3 regions of the Pseudomonas rosaeacicularis genome follow, and region 2 is predicted to be linked to each of the others. Evidence: predicted binding sites of a transcription regulator. Region 2 holds the regulator's gene; each other region holds the start of a gene.

Region 1 (2,270 bases), on a different contig from region 2:
GGCGGGCGCTTCAACGCCGACCTGAGCGCGGCTGTGGACGATAGCGAGGGACATAGACATTCCTTGATGGAGACAGACCGCGTCCTGCGGTGTGGCAAAGGATAGTCATCAAGGAGGGGAACAGCTGGAGCGAAAAGGTTCAGGGTGTTTCGTGGCGACGGGCACCCGCCTTTAGGGGAGAATTCATTCGGAATGCATTTCAAGGCAATGCAGATGTATCGCCTGAACTGAAGTCTCGCGAAGGAATTCGCTCGTACAGAGTCAGCGCGTTAATCAATCCGCCGGCGGCGCGAGCTTAGCTTCCATCTCGGCCATTTTGGCTTCCAGCGCTTCGAGGCGGGCGCGGGTGCGGGCGAGGACGATCATCTGGCTGTCAAATTCTTCCCGGCTGACCAAATCCAGTTTGCTGAAGCCACTTTGCAGGAGGGCTTTGAACTGGGTCTCGAATTCATTGCGGGGTAGTTGAGTGTCGCTACTCAGCAGACGGGAAGCGTGGCCACTGACGGCATCGAGAAAGGCTTTTGGGGCGAGCATGATGGTTTTCCGTAAATCAGATGCGCAGCAGTGTAGCACGCAGCGTCTATAGTCATTTTGGGGTAGCGAGTGCACGTTTATCGAGCATGCGTCCGGGCACTGGCGCACTGTTGTTGTGCGTGTCCCTTGGATGATGGCTACCTGCACTGCTCAGATGACGATGGATTAGCTGTATTCAGTGGAATTCAATGAAATGGCAAGCTTTCTGCTTAGTGGCTTATGACCCATGCACTGATGCAGTCGCTGTGACGAATCCAGTGCGACAGGCGGAGCGGGGAAGTGTTTCGTCAGGAGCGGTTTTCTGGCGTTGATCTGGTCTGTTTCAGGCCATCGACGCGTTACAAAGCCAGACACTGCGCTTAGACTTGAGTCGGGTTTGTTTTCCTGGGGCAAGTCCACCAATTCGGGAGAAAGTTTCATGAAGCTAGTCACTGCCATCATCAAGCCGTTCAAGTTGGATGACGTACGCGAGTCGTTATCCGAAATCGGCGTGCAGGGCATCACGGTAACTGAAGTCAAAGGCTTCGGACGTCAGAAAGGCCACACCGAGCTGTATCGCGGTGCGGAATATGTAGTCGACTTCCTTCCCAAGGTGAAGATCGATGTTGCGATCGACGACAAGGATCTGGATCGGGTTATCGAAGCGATAACCAAAGCAGCCAACACTGGCAAGATCGGTGACGGCAAGATCTTCGTGGTTAATCTGGAACAGGCCATTCGCATCCGTACCGGCGAAACCGATACCGACGCAATCTAAGCCGCCAACCCCAACGCCCCAGGAGAAAACAATATGACTCTGCGTCAATTCGCAGGGCTAGGAGCCCTGTTGTCCCTCGTAACCCCTGGCTTGGCCATGGCGGCAGACGAAGTGGCAGCCCCAGTCCTCAACTCAGGCGACACCGCCTGGATGCTGACTTCGACCGCTTTGGTGCTGTTCATGACCATTCCCGGTCTGGCACTGTTCTACGGCGGCATGGTTCGCTCGAAAAACATTCTTTCCGTGATGATGCAGTGCTTTGCCATTACCGGCCTGATCAGCATCCTGTGGGTCATTTACGGCTACAGCATTGCGTTCGACACCACCGGTATGGAAGCAGGCGTCGTCAATTTCAACTCCTTCTTCGGCGGCATGGGCAAGGCGTTCCTGGCGGGTATTACCCCAGCCAGCATCACTGGCCCGGCTGCGCTGTTCCCTGAAGCGGTGTTCGTCACCTTCCAGATGACCTTCGCCATCATCACTCCCGCTTTGATCGTCGGTGCTTTCGCAGAACGTATGAAGTTCTCCGCGATGCTGATCTTCATGGCCATCTGGTTCACTCTGGTCTACGCGCCAATTGCGCACATGGTCTGGAGCGGCGTCGGTGGTCTGTTGTGGGACTGGGGCGTACTCGACTTCGCAGGCGGCACGGTTGTTCACATCAACGCCGGTGTTGCAGGTCTGGTGGCTTGCCTGGTGCTGGGCAAACGTAAAGGTTTCCCGACCACCCCGATGGCTCCACATAACCTGGGTTACACCCTGGTTGGCGCGGCAATGCTCTGGGTCGGCTGGTTCGGCTTCAACGCAGGCTCCGCTGCTGCAGCCAACGGCACTGCCGGTATGGCGATGCTGGTTACCCAAATCGCGACCGCCGCTGCAGCACTGGGCTGGATGTTCGCTGAATGGCTGACCCACGGTAAGCCAAGCGCACTGGGTATCGCATCGGGTGTGGTTGCAGGTCTGGTGGCAATCACCCCAG
Region 2 (2,270 bases):
GCAAGGAACTCGAAAGCCTGCTGCAGGAATTTCATATCACGCACATCCGCGACAACCTCGGCATGAGCCTGTCCGGTGGCGAGCGTCGTCGCGTAGAAATTGCACGTGCCCTGGCGACCTCGCCCAAGTTCATCTTGCTCGATGAGCCGTTTGCCGGTGTCGACCCGATTTCGGTTGGCGATATCAAGCAAATCATTTACCACCTGAAGGCCAAAGGTATCGGTGTGTTGATCACCGATCACAACGTCCGCGAAACGCTGGATATCTGCGAAACCGCCTACATCGTCAATGATGGACAGCTGATTGCCGAAGGCGATTCGGACACCATTCTGGCGAACCAGTTGGTGAAAGAGGTATACCTCGGCCACGAGTTCCGCCTGTAACTGTTGCGATGACACTTGATTGCCGCATAGGCGCTGAAGCCGCCTTTGCCTCCAATCAAACATTAATTGTCATCGCGCTCTAGGCAAACACTCTGGTTTCAGGCATATAATTTGCTTAAGTTGGCGCCCTGGCGCCCTGTAGTGGATGGCGCGCATATGCGCCGGCGAACGAATAAGGTGTTTAGCCCCTGCCATGAAACCTTCGCTAGTCTTGAGAATGGGCCAGCAGCTGACGATGACACCGCAGCTGCAGCAGGCCATCCGCTTACTCCAATTGTCGACTCTGGATCTCCAACAGGAAATTCAGGAGGCACTGGAGTCCAATCCTATGCTCGAGCGCCAGGAAGAAGGCGACGATTTCGATAATGCCGACCCGATGGCCGATAGCGTCGAGCAAAAGCCCAATCCTGACGTTCAGGAACCGACCTACCAGGAATCCGCCCCCACCGTCGACAATCTCGAAGACGGCGAATGGAGCGAGCGCATTCCCAACGAATTGCCCGTCGATACAGCTTGGGAAGACGTTTACCAGACCAGCGCCAGCAGCCTGCCGAGCAACGACGATGATGAGTGGGACTTCACCACACGCACATCGGTTGGCGAGAGCCTGCAAAGCCATTTGCTGTGGCAGCTCAATCTTGCGCCGATGTCCGACACTGATCGCCTGATCGCCGTGACATTGATCGATTGCATTAACAATCAGGGTTATCTGGACGAGTCGCTCGATGAACTGCTCGACGCTTTCGACCCGGAGCTCGATATCGAGCTGGATGAGATCGAGGCCGTTCTGCACCGTATCCAGCAATTCGAACCTGCGGGCATCGGCGCTCGCAATCTCAGCGAATGCTTGCTGCTGCAACTACGCCAACTGCCTGCCAAGACAAAATGGTTGGCCGAAGCACAGCGCTTGGTCAGCGATTACATCGATCTGCTGGGTAGCCGTGACTACGCGCAACTGATGCGCCGCATGAAGATCAAGGAAGACGATCTTCGTCAGGTCATTGAGCTGGTGCAGAGTTTGAATCCGCGCCCCGGCTCACAGATCGAGTCCACCGAAGCCGAATACGTCGTGCCTGATGTGATCGTACGCAAGCACAACGAGCGATGGCTGGTCGAACTCAATCAGGAATCAGTGCCGCGCTTGCGCGTTAATCCGCAGTACGCAGGCTTTGTACGCCGCGCTGATACCAGCGCTGACAACACCTTCATGCGTAATCAGTTGCAAGAAGCCCGCTGGTTCATCAAGAGCCTGCAGAGCCGCAATGAGACGTTGATGAAGGTGGCCACGCAGATCGTCGAACATCAGCGCGGTTTCCTTGAGTACGGCGACGAAGCAATGAAGCCGCTGGTGTTGCACGACATCGCTGAAGCGGTGGGCATGCACGAGTCAACGATTTCCCGGGTTACAACGCAAAAGTTCATGCACACGCCGCGGGGCATTTATGAACTGAAATACTTCTTTTCCAGCCACGTCAGCACCTCAGAAGGCGGTGAATGTTCGTCCACGGCCATTCGCGCAATCATCAAAAAACTGGTTGCGGCCGAAAATCAGAAAAAGCCATTGAGTGACAGTAAGATCGCTGGTTTACTGGAGGCACAAGGCATTCAAGTGGCACGTCGCACAGTCGCCAAGTACCGCGAGTCTCTGGGGATCGCGCCTTCCAGCGAGCGCAAGCGACTGATGTAGAGGTCACAGGCCACAGCGTTCCAGTGGCAGGCAACCAAGCCTGCCTCTTTTATGCACTGGCAACGAAGGAGAAGCTGTATGCAAGTCAACATCAGTGGACACCAACTGGAAGTGACCAAGCCCCTGCGTGAATACATCGAGCTCAAACTCAAAAAGCTCGAAGGGCATTTTGACAAGATTACCAATGTGCAGGTGACGAT
Region 3 (2,270 bases), on a different contig from region 2:
TACGCGCCATTTGGTAGCCCGGGGCAACCAGGCCGAACACGCTGCCGTTCCAGGCCGCGCATTCGCCGATGGCGAATATGTCGGCGTCGCTGGTGCGGCAATGCTCGTCAATCGCGATGCCGCCGCGTGCCCCCAACTCAAGCTCGCACTGGCGGGCGAGGGCGTCTTGCGGGCGAATCCCGGCGGAGAACACCACCAGGTCAGTTTCAAGAAATTCGTCGCCGGCAAAATTCATCCGGTAGCGGTATTCCTCGCCCGGCGTAATCGACTGCGTGGCGCGAGACAAATGCACGCCAACGCCCAGTGCTTCGATACGAGCCTTCAATGCCGCGCCGCCGAAGTCATCCAGTTGCACCGGCATCAGGCGCGGGGCGAATTCCACCACGTGGGCTTCCAGCCCCAGAGACTTCAGCGCGTTTGCCGCTTCCAGGCCAAGCAAGCCGCCGCCGACCACTACACCGCGTTTGGCGTTTTTGGCCGCGGCGCGGATGGTGTCCAGATCGTCCAGAGTGCGATAGACCAGGCGCGAATCGCCGGCCGCGCCTTCAATCGGTGGCACGAAGGGGTACGAACCGGTCGCCAGCACCAGTTTGTCGAACGGGAAGCAACCGCTGGCGGTGATGACTTCACGCCGAACGCGGTCGATTTCCAGCACCGGCACACCCAAATGCAGCGTCACCCCGCTCTGTTGATACAGCTCGGCTTCGCACATGGCCAGGGACTCGGCGTCACGCCCGCCGAAGTACTCGGACAGATGCACGCGGTCGTAGGCGCGCTGGCGCTCTTCGCCGAACACATGAATGCGGTAGCGATCCAGCGCGCCGTCGGCGATCAATTGCGCGACGCATTGGTGGCCGACCATGCCGTTACCGATGACGATCAGGGTGGGCACATCTTCAAAAGGGGCGACTGTGGTGTTCATAGCAAGTCCCGGCCAAAGCCAATTCAGGTTTTTCGAAAGCAAAAAAAAAGCGCCCGGAACCTTTCGGTTCCAGGCGCCTTTGCCTGTTCTTTGTGGGTTGCCACCCGACCACAGTGTGGGTGCAACCTGCTTGGCCCGATGCCCTGCTGGGCTGACGATCGTCATTGAACGTCAGGGCCGCCAACCGCGCATTCAGGCTGGACTTGGTTGGTCAAAGCAAGGGGTGTGCCAGAGGGTGGTTGGGGGCGCGGGTCTGGCGGGTTGTCGGGGCTTGGCTGTCCGGTAAATGCTGGTTAAAAGACTGATTAACAGCCACTGATGAGAGTCCGCTAACGCATCGCCGGACGCTTTCGATTGTTCTGCAAATGGCGCGAAAAAAGTGCGTGAATGATCGGTTGCGCATCATTGTGATGCCTAAACCCTGTGTCGCAATCCTGAAACCCCCAAGGAGCCAAATCCTGTTGGAGCGAGGCTTGCCCGCGAAGCTGCGAGTGCGGTGTGTCAGGCTCACCGCGTTATCAGCTTCGCGGGCAAGCCTCGCTCCAACAGGTTCACTTGCAGCTGGAGGCTTGCAGCTTGGGGCTTACAACTTTCGGCCGCCCCTCTGGCCCATCCCTTGCAACACCCCCGTCAAAGGTGATCAACGCCGATCGCCATCTTCACGACAAAGGCGCCGTGTGCTCCCCGTTTCAGACGGAGGAGAACAGGGCGTTTTTTTTTTGGTTTCGGGAAATGGGTATGGCGAGTCGAAGCGTTTCAAGTGTGTGTCCTTATTGCGGTGTTGGCTGCGGGATCGTCATGCAGGTCGAGAACAACCGGGTCATCAAAGTGACCGGGGACAAGACGCACCCTAGCAATTACGGGCGCCTGTGCACCAAGGGCACGACTTGTGCCCAGCCGCTGACGGAATCCGGACGTATGGATTCGGCCTACCTGCGTGACGTGCGCAGCCAGGAGCCGGTGCGCGCCGACATCGGCTTCGCCATCAGCGAAACCGCCCGCCGCCTGCGAGCGATCATCGACACCCACGGCCCGGACGCCCTGGCCTTTTATGTGTCCGGGCAAATGTCTTTGGAGGCGCAGTACCTGGCCAGCAAGCTCGCCAAAGGGTTCGTGCGCACCGCTCACATCGAATCCAACTCGCGCCTGTGCATGGCCAGCGCCGGCAGCGGCTACAAACTGTCGCTGGGCGCTGATGGCCCGCCAGGCTCCTACGAAGATTTCGACAAGGCCGACGTGTTCTTCGTCATCGGCGCGAACATGGCCGACTGTCACCCGATTCTGTTCCTGCGCATGATGGATCGGGTCAAGGCTGGTGCGCAGTTGATCGTCGTCGATCCCCGGCGCA

Evidence for each region. Region 2 encodes sigma-54, which starts transcription at its own class of promoters, with help from an activator protein. Its sites were predicted from a motif close to ANTGGCATNNANNTTGCTNT; they were not measured.
Region 1: the regulator sigma-54 is predicted to act here: its motif matches at 727-746, upstream of glnK (P-II family nitrogen regulator).
Region 3: the regulator sigma-54 is predicted to act here: its motif matches at 1,136-1,155, upstream of nirB (nitrite reductase large subunit NirB).

What each region holds. Positions count from the first base shown of each region.
Region 1 covers NZ_JBSKHT010000001.1:128,123-130,392, forward strand. The annotation lists gene ACWKWM_RS00595 (YifB family Mg chelatase-like AAA ATPase) at 1-54, opposite strand, end outside; gene ACWKWM_RS00600 (accessory factor UbiK family protein) at 274-534, opposite strand; gene glnK (P-II family nitrogen regulator) at 953-1,291, shown strand; gene ACWKWM_RS00610 (ammonium transporter) at 1,325-2,270, shown strand, end outside.
Region 2 covers NZ_JBSKHT010000024.1:71,961-74,230, forward strand. The annotation lists gene lptB (LPS export ABC transporter ATP-binding protein) at 1-383, shown strand, start outside; gene ACWKWM_RS26220 (RNA polymerase factor sigma-54) at 577-2,070, shown strand; gene hpf (ribosome hibernation-promoting factor, HPF/YfiA family) at 2,149-2,270, shown strand, end outside.
Region 3 covers NZ_JBSKHT010000007.1:230,007-232,276, reverse strand. The annotation lists gene nirB (nitrite reductase large subunit NirB) at 1-922, opposite strand, end outside; gene ACWKWM_RS11325 (bifunctional nitrate reductase/sulfite reductase flavoprotein subunit alpha) at 1,661-2,270, shown strand, end outside.